Regions from separate parts of the Halobacillus ihumii genome, predicted to be linked through region 3. Evidence: riboswitches for the same ligand, from Rfam matches in the RefSeq annotation. Region 3 holds a riboswitch; each other region holds the start of a gene.
The links. A riboswitch is a leader RNA that binds a small molecule or an ion and turns the genes downstream of it on or off. The one in region 3 is predicted to bind S-adenosylmethionine.
Positions count from the first base shown of each region.

Region 1 (3,648 bases), 2.5 Mb from region 3:
CTTTATGACCAATCTTTTGGTACTTCCACGAGAATTGCGAAGCCTTGCCCTCCACCTCCGCATAGTGATGCAATTCCTCGTCCGCCGCCACGGCGTTTTAACTCATGAATCAGTGTAAGCACTAACCGAAACCCTGTGCCGCCCAGCGGATGACCGATCGCAATCGCTCCGCCATTCACATTTACTTTTCCTGAGTCTAATCCTAGTTCATCAATGCTTGCGAGCGCCACACTGGCAAAAGCTTCATTAATCTCAAATAAATCAATATCTTCTTTTGTTACCTGATACCGTTTGAAAAGTTGTGCAATCGCGTCTGCCGGTTTCGTATGTAAACTTGAATCAGGTCCGGCTGTTTCTGACCAGCCAATCACCCTGGCTAGAGGAGTCCTCCCGATCTTTTCTGCATAGCTCTCGGAGGCAACCACGCCGACACTGGCGCCATCAGTCATTTGTGAAGCGTTTCCTGCCGTAATCGTGCCGCCTTCTCTAAAGGCAGGAGGCAGCTTGCTTAATTTTTCAAAGGTAGACTGCGGCCTGATTCCTTCATCACTTACAACCTGTTTGCTGCCAGCCTGAACAGGTACAATCTCATCATTTAACCAGCCTTCTTCCTGCGCCCGGGCTGCCTTTAATTGCGACTGCAAAGCAAATTGATCTTGTTGTGCCCTGGTAATCTGGCGGTCTTCGTTTTGAAGATCTGTCAGCTCGCCCATGGAAGAATCCGTCAAAGAACACCAAAGACCATCGTTAATTAATGTGTCTGTGAACTCAACAGGACCTGTAGTCAGCCCGTTACGAATGGCCGCCACATGAGGAGCATTGGTCATGGAATCAAATCCGCCGATAAGGTATAACTCCCCTTCCTCAAGCTTAATACGTCTAGCCGCATCCGCCACCGATGCAACCCCTGCCAAACATACATTATTAATCGTAATGGCCGGCACCGACCATGGAATACCAGCTCCTGCTGCAACTGACCTGGCAGGATTCTGTCCTTGTCCCGCCTGGATAACTTGTGCCAAAATAACTCCATCCGCATTCAAGGCCTCCGGCACACGCTCCGCCAGCGCCTTAGTCGCTTGAACCCCAAGATCCTTCGCTCCTAATTTGGATAATCCGCCTTTCCATTTGCCAAATGGTGTACGGACACCATCTAAAATGACAACACTCATTGTCCAACCTCCTTAGTAATCAAAATCCTTTTCTTTCCATTTACCCTTTTCCATAACTTCACTCTCATCAGTAAAGCGCTGTTCTTTAAACGGATCCCCCTCGTTATGAAACCCATTTTGTTCCCAAAAACCCGGCGTATCTGATCCCTTAAACTCAAAACCTCTGATCCACTTGACGCTTTTCCAAAAGTACAAATGCGGGATGACGAGCCGGAATGGATAGCCATGCTTTTCAGTCAGCGGCTTGCCATTATAAGAATGAGCCAGGATCACATCGTCCGCTAACAAATCTTGAAGGTCGATATTAGCTGTATAATCATAATCCCCACTCACCATCACGTACTGATTGTCTTTAGGAATCTCTAACCCATCCAGTAAATCTTTTAGCAGGACTCCTTCAAATTCACTATCGAACTTTGACCATCTCGTCACACAGTGAATATCACAAACAACTTTCGACTGTGGCAGCTCCATTAAATCCTGATATGAAAAACGAAGCGTTTCATCACCAGCCCCGGCGATCTGAAAATCCCACTCTTCTAGGTCATAGGACGGAACTTCACCAACTGTTAAGATCGGAAATTTCTCTGTTAACACTTGACCCGGCGGCAGCCGCCCGCCAAACCGCTCGGTAACCTGTGGGTCCTTTGACCGCTTCAATCGTTCCGCCTTATTCATCTCAATCACCCGCTTTATGAATAATAAAAAGCCTCTTTCAAAATGAAAGAGGCTGAAGATTTGCTTCGACCTCTCATCTTCCGGACTATGTCCGTTGGAAGTAGCACCGTGTCTATAGACCGGTTGCCGGGCGTCAAAGGGCCAAATCCCTCAGCCTGCTCTAGATAAGAGTAAGTAAACGTAATTAAGTTACTTGCCATGTTACAAATAAACTGTACGAAAGTCAATAATATTTAGAAAATTACATGAAAAGCGCTGCCTTCCTACACATGCTGCTTAGCTAACTCAAGCTGCTGTGCCACTTGTTCAAATCCAGTGCCGCCTTCACTATTTCGAGCAGCCACAACTTGTTCAGGCGCTAATTTTTCAAAGATATCCTCTTCAAACAGCTCAGAAAATCCTTTATACTCATCAAGTGTCAAATCAAGCAAAAACTTTTGCTCCTGAATCGCATACAGCACAATTTTGCCGATCACCTCATGCGCCTGACGAAACGGCATTCCCTTCACGGCTAAATAATCAGCGATATCCGTCGCATTAGAATAATCCTCGTTCACCGCCTGACGCATATTAGCATTCTTAACTTCCATCGAAGCAAGCATCGGAGCAAGCAGAGAAAGCGCACCATCCAACGTCTCCACCGTATCAAACATGCCTTCCTTGTCCTCCTGCATATCCTTATTGTACGCAAGCGGCAGCCCCTTCAGAAGGGTCAGCAATCCCATCAAATTACCATAAATCCGCCCCGTTTTACCACGAAGCAATTCAGGCACATCCGGGTTCTTCTTCTGCGGCATAATACTTGACCCCGTACAAAACGCATCATCAAGCTCAATGAAATTAAACTCCTGACTGCTCCACAGAATCAGCTCTTCCGAAAGTCTTGATATATGGGTGATTAAAATGGATGATATTGACAAAAACTCCAGAATAAAATCCCGATCACTGACGGCGTCCAATGAGTTTGGATAAACGTGATCAAATCCGAGTTTCTCAGCCGTCATCTGACGGTCGACTGGATAAGGCGTTCCAGCAAGCGCTGCTGCACCCAGCGGGGACCAGTTAATCCGCTTCACACTATCCTTAAGACGCTCTTTATCCCTCTCAAACATCCAAAAATACGCCAGCAAATGATGAGCAAACGAAACGGGCTGGGCTCTTTGCAAGTGTGTATATCCCGGGAGGATCGTTTCTACATGAGCGTCCGCCTGATGAACAAGTGCTTCCTGGACCGCTTCGACCAACTGTATTAAATGATGTGTCTTTTCTTTCAAATATAAATGCATATCTGTCGCCACTTGATCATTTCGGCTTCTCCCGGTATGGAGCTTACCACCCACAGGGCCAATCTCTTCAATCAGCAGCTTTTCGATGTTCATATGAATATCTTCTTGTTCAACCGAAAACTCCACTTCTTCGTTTTCTATTTTTTTCTTAATGACCTGTAAGCCCTCTTTGATTTGGGAGACTTCCTCTTGTGAAATAATTTGGCAATCCCCTAGCATCTCCACATGAGCTAAACTTCCCTGAATATCGTGTAAAGCTAGTTTAACGTCAAAGCCGATCGAAGAGGTGTACTCTTCGACCAGTTTGTTCGTTGGCTTCGTAAAACGTCCTCCCCAAAGTTTACTCATACACACTCACCGGCTGTTGTGAAGCATTTTTCTCCTCACCTTTATGCACATCTGCATGAACTTTAGTTGGCAGTCCCCACAATTTAATGAAACCAACTGCCGCATCGTGATCAAACGCATCATGCTTCGAATACGTGGATAGTTCATCATTATAAAGACTGAGC
Region 1 covers NZ_CACVAO010000001.1:3,249,375-3,253,022, reverse strand. Annotated here, with positions in the region: gene G6R08_RS16140 (acetyl-CoA C-acyltransferase) at 3-1,172, opposite strand; gene G6R08_RS16135 (sulfite oxidase-like oxidoreductase) at 1,185-1,850, opposite strand; SAM riboswitch class I at 1,921-2,021, opposite strand; gene argH (argininosuccinate lyase) at 2,114-3,484, opposite strand; gene G6R08_RS16125 (argininosuccinate synthase) at 3,477-3,648, opposite strand, start outside.
Region 1: it holds a riboswitch for S-adenosylmethionine, as region 3 does, so the genes downstream of both, G6R08_RS16135 (sulfite oxidase-like oxidoreductase) here and G6R08_RS03820 (methionine ABC transporter ATP-binding protein) in region 3, are expected to answer to the same signal.

Region 2 (3,648 bases), 1.9 Mb from region 3:
GTTTGTTATCCAAAAGGAGAGTTTATCATGAAGCAACAAATTATCGGTGAAACTGGAAGTGGAAAGTCCGTCATGTTAAGAAAATGGGCGCTGAATGATGCCAATAAGGGTTTGAATGTAGTTTTTGTCGATGGTATTGAGGGATATTCTAATCACGAGAAAAAATTATATACTAAAGAATTAATAGAATTCCAAGATAATCACCTAAACAAATTCACCGTTGATGAATTTATCACTGAAGTTGAACAAATAAAGTCGTGTGATCGTCTATATGTGGATCATGTTAGTAAAGATATGCTAGGAGAAAACCTTTTCCATGATACTATACATTTGATTCAATCGAAAAAGGAAGGTTTTCAAAACGTTTGTGCGGTCGTATATGGTGATAGATCTGATCACTATATACTTGACGGGTTTGTTCCTATTCAATTGGTCATGCGTAGTAAATAGGGGAATTCAATAAATGATGTTTTTACAACGCTAAGCCCTCTATTTGTAAAAAAATGGAATATCTAAAGCTGGGCACCCTTCGATAATAATAAAAATAGTGTTCATCTGAAGATATTAGTTGATAAAACAAATATTGAGGTGTTTATCGATGATGGGAAATTTGTTAAATCCAATCGGATCTTTCCCCCAAAGGATGACCAAGGAATCACCCTTTTCTCCGAAGGGGGAATGGCAACTTTTGAACATGTAGAAATTAAACATATGGGTTCCATCCATAAATAAAACCTCCCTTCTATGTTTTCAAAATATGCTAATAGGAGGGAATAGGTTGTGGGTTGTGCAGAGTCCATAGCAGAAAAATACATTTTAGTTAATTTTATGATTACGTTTAATAAACTGAGTTTTTCCCTTCATCTATAGTCTGTCTTTAAATATTGGACAACCAGCAGCCCTGATCAAATTTTCTCGACATAAGAATTCTTCCTACCTTTATTATTAAAGTATAGGGGTTTGGTATCAAGAAGGGTCGATGTTTCATTCATTTGAGCTTTCATTTTTGAGGGCTTTTTACCATTGTTTCTTTCTACATGGAAATGAAAGTATTATCCTTAGAGAGGAAAAGAAAAAAACCGTTTACAAATTAAGTTGTTTGTAGTACAACCCACTTAAATACAACGTATACAAAAGAAAGTGAGGTGAGAATAATGCGATTTCCAATTGACCGTCTGCCTTGTTCTTCGAAGGGAAAGGAGACTGCTAGTCAAATGCGATTTGAGATTATAGGGGGTGAATTGAAACCGGGTGAAACGGTTTCCGGAAATTATATTGCAAAAACATATAATGCTAGTCGGTCACCTGCAAGAGAGGCACTAGGCTTGTTATTTTTGACCACATAATGCTCACGTTAAAATCACATTTTATTCATTTTCTATATTTCTTAATTACTTTTTATTTTGTTTTAGAACGAAGGAAACCAACCGTAATAATTATCGTACGCTCGTAAACCCCCCGTTCTCCATAAAAGCTATATATCTCGATATGTATTCCCATAAAATAAATCCTCCGTTTCCCGGATCTCAAGTTGCTACAATCAATTTTCTTCTCTATCGAAAGTGGTGGGGGAGTTTGGTGTCAAAAAGATGTGACTTTTTAAAAGGTAACAAGAAAAGTAACGAGGAAAAACAACCTTACGAAGGTGTGCGAACGCACGTTCTATTTTAATAGTTTCAGTTTTAAAGATTCGCATTTAAATGGAGGGTGGAAAAGTCTCGAAAAACCTAATGATGTATGGGCGGCATGATGTAGGAAATACATGGATTGACAAAAGACTTTGTCTATATTATGATAATTCACATCATTTAAAAAATAATAAGCTTATCTTCTTATCTAGAGAGGTGGAGGGACTGGCCCTTTGAAACCTCGGCAGCGGGACTAATGAAGTTCATTAGAAACTGTGCCAATTCCAGCAGGTGCATGTGCACTTGAAAGATGAGGAGAGCCGGTTTTCTATTAAGTTTGAAAGCCCCTCTTCTAATTTTTCGAGAAGAGGGGCTTTTTCGTGTTAAATAAGGGGGATAAGAAATGATCCAGTTTGATGAGGTTTCGAAAGTTTATCAACATAATGGGAATGATTTGCGAGCAGTTGATCGAGTGAACCTAACCATTGATAAAGGTGAGATATTTGGGGTTATTGGGTTCAGCGGAGCTGGGAAAAGTACACTCGTTCGATTGGTAAACCTTTTAGAAAGACCTTCTGAAGGGAGTATATTAGTAGATGGTGAGGATTTGTCACAGTTATCAAAACCAGGTCTAAGGAAAGTGCGCAAGCGCATTGGGATGATTTTTCAACACTTCAACTTATTAGAATCTAAAACAGTTCTACATAATGTTGCTTTTCCTTTAATTATTTCAGGAACTCCGAAGAAAAAGGTTAAAGCTAGAGTTGAAGAGATATTGGAATTTGTAGGCCTTTCAGACAAGGCACATCAATATCCTGATGAATTATCTGGCGGCCAGAAACAACGAGTGGGTATCGCCCGTGCACTGGCTACTTCCCCTGATATTTTACTATGTGATGAAGCCACGTCAGCACTTGATCCAGAAACAACGAGGTCCATTCTTCAATTGCTTAAAAGAGTTCGAGATGAATATAACCTTACGATATTGATGATTACACATGAAATGAATGCGGTTCGCGAGGTTTGTGATCGCATTGCTGTCATGGAAAGTGGCCGTGTAATTGAGGAAGGTTCTATTTTTGACCTATTCTCTAATCCTCAACACCCAACGACTAAAAACTTTGTCAATTCAGTGATGGAAAGTGATATTCCGGCCTCTATACTTTCAGGAATTGAAGAGCGTGGTGGAGGACGACATGTCTATCGTGTAACTTTTGTAAAAGAAAAGGCCAGTCAGCCGATTTTTTCACAAGTCACTAAAAGTTATCAAGTAGAAGTAAATGTATTGTTTGGGCAAATTACCGAACTTCAAGGCATCCCATTTGGGCAGTTAGTTGTGGAATTGCAAGGCGATGATAAGGAGATCTTGAGAGCACTAGATTATATTCAACGAACAGTAACCGTACAGGAGGTAGAAGCCGATGCAGGTTGAGTTAGCAGAATTTTGGCCCCGGATTTTACAAGCAACTAGCGAAACTTTAATCATGGTAGGCATTTCGTTAGTTGCAGCAACACTTATTGGAGTTCCACTAGGAATTGCGCTCGTCGTTACACGACGAGGTGGACTTATTCAGAATAGCGCATTTTTTAAAGGGTTAAGCATAATTATAAACTTTTTCCGTTCGATTCCTTTCATTATACTACTTGTTGCTATTTTGCCATTAACTAGATTTATAGTCGGGACATCAATAGGGACGGCAGCTGCTGTGGTGCCACTCGTCTTATTCTCAGGTCCTTATATTGCAAGGTTAGTAGAAAGTAGCTTGTTAGAAGTGAAGCCAGGAGTCATAGAAGCCGCAGAAGCTATGGGAGCTTCTCCATGGCAAATTATTTTTCGTGTGTACTTGCCCGAAGCACTAAGTTCAATCATGTTGAATTTAACGATTGCAACGATCGGATTAGTTGGGGCATCCGCGATGGCTGGTTTTGTTGGGGGCGGAGGCCTCGGTGACTTAGCAATAGCCTATGGTTACCAGCGTTTTGAAACAGACATTATGATCATTACGGTCCTTCTACTCGT
Region 2 covers NZ_CACVAO010000001.1:2,645,900-2,649,547, forward strand. Annotated here, with positions in the region: gene G6R08_RS13230 (hypothetical protein) at 28-450, shown strand; partial or broken gene G6R08_RS13235 (glycoside hydrolase family 32 C-terminal domain-containing protein) at 517-732, shown strand; gene G6R08_RS22480 (GntR family transcriptional regulator) at 1,155-1,346, shown strand; SAM riboswitch class I at 1,830-1,945, shown strand; gene G6R08_RS13245 (methionine ABC transporter ATP-binding protein) at 2,032-3,060, shown strand; gene G6R08_RS13250 (methionine ABC transporter permease) at 3,050-3,648, shown strand, end outside.
Region 2: it holds a riboswitch for S-adenosylmethionine, as region 3 does, so the genes downstream of both, G6R08_RS13245 (methionine ABC transporter ATP-binding protein) here and G6R08_RS03820 (methionine ABC transporter ATP-binding protein) in region 3, are expected to answer to the same signal.

Region 3 (3,648 bases):
AAAAGATACCTATACCATGTTTATACTCTTGTAAAAATGCCGTTGTCCAATTGACATCTTGTTCTTCCATATGAAAATGCCTCCTATAAAAAATACGTGACTTCGGTTAGTATGAACGAAGTCACGTATAGTATGCGTCACATTATTTTACTTTCCATCAACTGGGACAACAGCTCCATCATATTCTTCCTTAATATAAGTTTGGATCTCTTCCGAATGAAGAACCTCAACTAGTGTTTGAAGAGCTTCGGAATCTTTGTCCTCACTTTTCGCCGCTACAACATTCACATATGGTGATTCAGAATCTTCTAGAATTAACGCGTCTTCACTCGGATTCAACCCGGCCTGAATAGCGTAATTAGTGTTAATAGCTACTAAGGCATCTTCTTCACGTTTATACGTTTGAGGAAGAAAAGCAGCATCGACACCTGTATCAAATTTTAGATTTTTAGGATTTTCCACAATATCATCAACGGTTGCTTTCACTTTATCAATGCTTTCATCCAGTTTAATTAAACCTTCTTTTTCTAGAAGCGATAGAATACGTCCGTGGTCAGCTACTGATCGGCTCATGATCACCGTTGTTCCCTCTTCGATTTCATCAATACTTGAAATATTCTTGGAGTAAATACCCATTGGCTCAATATGAATCCCGCCAAGGTTCGCAAAATCGTATCCGTGTTCAGCTTCCTGCGCCTTTAAGTAAGGGATGTGCTGGAAGTAATTCGCATCAATTCTTCCTTCAGATAAATCCTTGTTCGGTAAAATGTAGTCCTGATATTCTTCGATTTTTAGTGAAATTCCTTTCTCTTTAAGAATCGGTTTTGCTTGCTGAAGAATTTCAGCGTGCGGCACACTGGTTGCTCCCACTTTGATTTCCGTTTTTCCTTCATCAGAAGAGGAACCTTCTTCAGAAGAACCACATGCTGAGAGTAGCAAGATAAATAATACAGCAAGAACACTAGTCCATAATTTTTTCATTCTTTCCATCCCCTTTTTTATAAAATTTTATCTTTTATCCAATTTGCGGGAAATCAAATCTCCAATGAATTGGAATATAAATACGATCACAACAATTAAGAACGTACACACAAGCACAACACCAAAATCACTGCGCTGGAATCCGTAAAAGTATGCAAAGTCACCAAGTCCCCCTGCACCAATCACACCTGCTACCGCCGTGTAACCAATCAGCGCAATGGCTGTTACCGTAATTCCTGATATTAAGGCTGGCATTGATTCTGGCAATAGAACCTTGAAAATAATGGTGGAATATTTTGCTCCCATTGATTTTGCAGCTTCAATAACGCCTTTATCCACTTCCTTCAAGGCAATTTCCACCAATCTAGCATAGAAAGGTGCGCCCCCAATAATAAGGGCTGGAAGAGCGGCTTTAGGTCCCCGAATCGTCCCCATTAGAAAATCGGTAAACGGAAATAATAACAGTATTAAAATAATAAAAGGAATGGCTCGAAATACGTTAACTATTGCTGCTGTGACCCAGTTTAATGGTTTGTTCTGCCATAATCCTCCCGGGCCTGACAGGTATAAAAGCAACCCAAGTAACAATCCAAGAATAAATGTTCCTGCTACTGAAATGCTTGTCATAAATAGAGTTTCATTCGTTGCTGTAATCATATCCTGCATTTCAACGTTCGCGAACAATCCATTATTCATTTGGGTTCACCTCCACTTGTACAGAAGTGGTTTGAATGTAGGCGATCGCCCTGTCTATTTCTTCTTTATCGCCAACAAACTGTACAAATAAGGTGCCATAAGCTCCTTTTTGTGTTTGCGTGATTTTCCCATGAAGAATATTTACATCAATTGTAAATTCTCTGGAAAGTTCACTGATAAGAGCCTGGTTCGTACTTTCACCAATAAAATGAAGTTTTACGATCTCACCGGTTTTGTATGTTTCATTGATAAGTCCTAATGAATGTTCACGATCAGGATCACCCATTACTTGGTCAACAAACCGTTTCGTAACTTTTTGTTTTGGATATAAAAACACATCCAGTACATCACCTGACTCAACAATTTTCCCTTCTTCCATTACGGCGACCCGATGACAAATTTTTCGAATCACATGCATTTCATGAGTGATCAAGACGATCGTTAATCCGAGCTTTCGGTTAATATCCACTAACAAATCCAATATAGAGTCTGTGGTTTCAGGATCAAGTGCTGAAGTTGCTTCATCACACAAGAGTACTTTGGGATTGTTAGCTAAGGCTCTGGCAATTCCCACCCTTTGTTTCTGACCACCGCTCAATTGTGAAGGGTAGGAACCACCTCTGCCCGACAACCCCACCAAATCGATTAGTTCATTTACGCGTTTTTTACGCTCTTCTTTTTTTATCCCGGCTATTTCTAACGGAAAGGATATATTATCGTAAACTGTTCTTGACCAAAGCAGATTAAAATGTTGAAAGATCATGCCTATTTCCTGTCTGGCCACTCTCAGTTTACCTTTCTTTAGTTCAGTAACATTTTCGTTATCAATGGTTACACGTCCGCTACTCGGCTCCTCAAGACGGTTCAAAAGCCTGATAAACGTACTTTTGCCAGCACCACTGTAACCAATGACTCCGTATATTTCACCCTTATCAATATCCAAGTCCAGCTTATCAACTGCACGGACATTTTGATCTTTCGTATAAAAAACTTTTGATAATTCCTTAATCGAAATCAACGCTGCGCCTCCTAAAAACAAGCTGCAATTCCCTATGTTCGAAAACTACACTGATTAAAGCTGCTCAGTAGATGAACTACCTTTTAAAGGGAAAAGCGCTATAGCCATAAAATAAATTAAAAAACGCCTTTCTGTTGAGAACAGAAAGGCGTTTACACGTCTTGATATCTTCTGTTCTCTCATCTGCCAAAGCATAAAGCTTTGCAGGAATTGGCACCTTTTCAAGTTATAAACTTGACGGTTGCCGGGCATCAACGGGCCAGTCCCTCCGCCTCTCTTGATAAGAGATACGTATATTCATATTTTCAAATGTAGTTTTCTTAATGATACAAACAGGATTTTAGCACCACTGGCTTTAAACTGTCAACAAAAATCGACATAAAAAAATCTCTTCCTTTTAGAAGAGATGACTTTTTCATTCTCTTCTCATCTTTCAAAGCTCTCTGCTTTGCTGGAATTAGCACCGTATTGTAAGAAAACCGGTTGCCGGGCGTCAACGGGCCAGTCCCTCTGCCTCTCTTGATAAGTGAAGATGTCGATATTTATAATAAGAATATGTTAGCATGGGGTTGCATTCTCGTCAATGAAAAAGTTAGGAGGAGCCTAGATGAACGAGGAAAATGACTTTGAATTATCTTTTATTCATTCTCACGAAACATACCGATTAACAGAAGATCATGGAAAAGTAATCATGATCACTTTTTGGGCTTCCTGGTGCCCTGATTGTGGAGTGGATTTGCCAAAGAAAGAGCAGCTCTTCAAATCCTTAGATAAAGAAAAAGTAAAGATGATCACAATAAATGTGAAGGGGCGGGAGAGAAATAACAATGACGGGAGAATTTTTACGGAGAAATTTCTCACCCAGCCAACTTTGGAGGACAACGGAATGGAAGTGTATAACCAGTATAAATGCGAAGGAGTACCTACTACCATACTCATTAACAAAGATGGGG
Region 3 covers NZ_CACVAO010000001.1:712,278-715,925, forward strand. Annotated here, with positions in the region: gene G6R08_RS03805 (carboxymuconolactone decarboxylase family protein) at 1-70, opposite strand, end outside; gene G6R08_RS03810 (MetQ/NlpA family ABC transporter substrate-binding protein) at 148-981, opposite strand; gene G6R08_RS03815 (methionine ABC transporter permease) at 1,009-1,677, opposite strand; gene G6R08_RS03820 (methionine ABC transporter ATP-binding protein) at 1,670-2,695, opposite strand; SAM riboswitch class I at 2,872-2,982, opposite strand; SAM riboswitch class I at 3,119-3,224, opposite strand; gene G6R08_RS03825 (TlpA family protein disulfide reductase) at 3,303-3,648, shown strand, end outside.

Region 4 (3,648 bases), 2.3 Mb from region 3:
GGTTTACTGCCTTATAGTACATCTTTTAAGAAAACATCTCGTTGTTCCTCAGTCACTTTAGCTGTCGTAAGCAGACAAGTTACGATCATCACCACGAATCCAGCTGCTGCAGCCAGGAACAAGGAAATATAAATATTTTCGAATACGTTCAAACTTGTGAACACTACATACAGTCCCGTCCCTGAAAGCAGTGAGGCGATCGCACCGTAGCCGTTCGACTTTTCCCAAAGATAGCCGAGAACGATCGGTGCCAGCAAGCCGCTAATAATCGCTGAGAAACTGAACTGTATCAGAATCGCAAGCGAATCCGGCCGATCGAGCGAGAGGTAAAAGGTGACCAATCCAACGAACACGAGCGAGCCTTTTGCCACTTTGACAGAACGCAAATCGAGCGCATGTTGAGATAGCTTTGTTTTTGACAAAATCGGTGCAAGCACCTTGTAAAGATCGTTGCCGATGCTTGAAGTGATGCTTAAATACAAGCTGTCAGTACTCGATAAAATCGCAGAAATGATTCCAACGATAATAATCGCACCAATGATCGGCGGAAACGCTTCTAATACATAAGCCGGAATGGCCGAGTCCGCACTGCCAAGGGAGGGTGCGATCACGCGAGCCGCCAGACCACCTAAGACCATCAAAACGGTAATGAAGAACATGCCAAGCCCAGCCGACAGTGTAAACGGCCGCAGCTGCTCCTCCGTTTCCAGGGACAATACCTTATTCAGCAAATGCGGCATAACCACAAAGCTGATATGTAAAAACTGTACCGACAATATGGCCAGCACACTGTTGTACGGTCCATTTAACGGAGCGACGAGTTCTGGATCGATCGCTTTCAACTGGGAGGAAAGCTCGCCAAATAAATTCAGTCCCCCGCCAATCGTCCAGAATAATGAGGCAAAGATTAGAAGCGATGTAATCACCATCAGAGCCCCTTGAATCCCATCCGTGACGATTTGAGCAAAAGCGCCGCCAAGGCCAATATAGAGAATCGTAATTGTTACCCCGGCGAGAATCCCCCAGAAGTACGGAATGCCGAGGACCGTTTCAAAGATCGTCGCTAACCCGACATTCTGCCCGACAATGTAGTACACATTAAACAGTACTAGAAACGTAACAAGAACTTGCAAGGTTTTGCTGTTGTATCTCCTTCCGAGCCATTCAGGAAGTGTCGACACTCCGCCGAACTTCTTGCCATATCTCCAGAACTTTTTGGCAAAAAGCAACAGCGCGATCCAGCCAGCGCCAAAGCCGCCAAGTGTGTACCATAACACGGCCACACCATGCTCATAAGCAAGCCCAGGCACTCCAATAAACAAATTGGCACTGGCAAAGCTCGCGGCATAGCTTGCCCCGACCAGCCACGGGTTTACCTTTCCTCTCGCTGTAGCAAACCCGTTCATCGATTTACTAAATTTATTCCCCTTTTTCCCAATCCATGTGACAAAAATGAAATACAAGACTAGTAGACTAACAAGCGTCCAGAACAGTGGTCCCGTAATGAGCTGCATTAGTGATGTCCCCCTTTCGTAGATTTTTGGTAGCTTCGATTCCAAATTAGTAATCCAATTCCCCAGAAAGCTGCTAAGGCGATCCAATAGATGGTAAACATGTTCTTCTCTCCTTTTCACTGATCATAAAATTCATCTGTTACGCAACATCTTTTTTTCCGGGACCAAATAAAAAAGCCCCTTTCAAAAGAAAGAGGCTGAAATATGTAGACTGCTCCAACCTCTTATCTTCCAGACATCCATCTGTCTGTTGGAAGTAGCACCGTTCCCCTAATAGGGTGGTTGCCGGGCGTCATAGGGCCAAATCCCTCAGCCAACTCTTGATAAGAGTGAATTCGTTATGAAATTAGTTCAAATAATCTGATAACCAGCATCATAGCAGAGGTAAGAATTCCCTGTCAATCACTTATTTTTTAAAATTTCCATAATCCCCATGCCTGTAAGGTAAAGTACAGAATATTTCTAAAACGTTATTGACACCTTTTCCGTTATGCTGTATATTTTGTATCAACTTAATAGTTATTGATATTTCTTATCCCGAGAGGTGGAGGGACTGGCCCTTTGAAACCTCGGCAACAGACTGCATCAAGTACTGTGCCAATTCCAGCAAGCGGGAACGCTTGAAAGATAAGGAAGAGCTCTCATACATGTACGGTTATCAGCCTCTTCTTTTTCTTTTAAAAGAAGAGGCTTTTTCATGTACTTGAAGCAAATTTACATAGCGCAAGAACTTAAGGAGGAATCACAATGACGAAACAAATTATCCTAAATGCCTTTGAAATGAATAGCGCGATGCACAATTCCCACGGATTGTGGAAACATCCAAGAAGTCAGCGCCACCGCCGTTATAAAGACTTAGATTATTGGATGGACTTAGCAAAACTATTAGAAAGAGGCAAATTTGATGCCGTGTTCCTCGCCGATGTGCTGGGAATCTATGACGTGTATAAAAAAAGTAAAGATCCCTCGATCCGCGATGGGCTGCAGGTGCCGTTAAATGATCCTGCCCTCGTGATCCCGGCGATGGCCAGCGTGACGAAGCATTTGTCCTTTGCGATGACGGTCAGTACGACTTATGAAGCGCCATTTGGAAATGCCCGTCGTTTCTCTACTCTCGATCACCTGACAAAAGGGCGAGTCGCTTGGAACGTAGTGACCTCTTACCTGCCAAATGCGGCACGCAATTTTGGCTTAGAGAATATGATCAAGCACGATGAACGCTACGATATTGCCGATGAATATCTCGATGTGTCTTATAAACTCTGGGAAACGAGCTGGGAAGATGACGCGTTTGTGGAAGATGCCGAAAACAACACACTCGTTGATCCAGAAAAAGTTCATGAAATTAATCACCAAGGAAAATACTTTTCCGTAGAAGGACCGCACCTAAGTGAACCCTCCTTACAGCGGACACCTGTCATCTATCAAGCCGGCACATCCGAACGAGGACGCGAATTCGCCTCTAAGCACGCCGAGTGCATCTTTGTCGGTGGTCCGACACCCGAGCGAATTCGCTACTATGCCGATGATATTCGCAAGCGTGCGGAAAACCACGGCCGTAATCCAGACAACATTAAAATCTTCTCCTTCCTTAGTGTGATTGTTGGCGAAACGACTGAGGAAGCGGAGCAAAAGTTTGAAGAATATGCACGCCACTGGAGTCCGGACGCCGCGAAAGCCCAGTACGGAGCAAGCGGGTACGACATTGGCGAGTATGAAGAAATGGATCCCGATCTTCCTTTTGAATACACGAAGTCTACGGAAGGCGGTCACTATAAAGCGGCCACGCTAACGAAGGATGCTCCTAAAAAACTAACCGTCGGTGAAGTACTGAACCGCTTTGAATCACCAGACCGTAATAGCATTATTGTCGGAAATCCGAAAGAAGTGGCCGACGCGATTCAATTTCAGTTTGAAGAGTCAGGGGTGGATGGCTTTAACTTAAACCATTTAGTGACTCCAGGAGACCTTGAGGATTTTGTGGAGCTGGTGATACCTGAATTGCAAGATCGCGGATTGTATAAGAAGGATTATCAGGAAGGTACATTAAGGGAAAAGCTGTTTCCACATGGGGAAAGTGTACTGCCTGAGGATCATCCCGGCAGTCAATATAGATATTCGTTAACGTGATTAT
Region 4 covers NZ_CACVAO010000001.1:2,979,943-2,983,590, reverse strand. Annotated here, with positions in the region: gene G6R08_RS14785 (sodium:solute symporter family protein) at 12-1,514, opposite strand; SAM riboswitch class I at 1,736-1,844, opposite strand; SAM riboswitch class I at 2,044-2,148, shown strand; gene G6R08_RS14780 (LLM class flavin-dependent oxidoreductase) at 2,262-3,644, shown strand.
Region 4: it holds a riboswitch for S-adenosylmethionine, as region 3 does, so the genes downstream of both, G6R08_RS14785 (sodium:solute symporter family protein) here and G6R08_RS03820 (methionine ABC transporter ATP-binding protein) in region 3, are expected to answer to the same signal.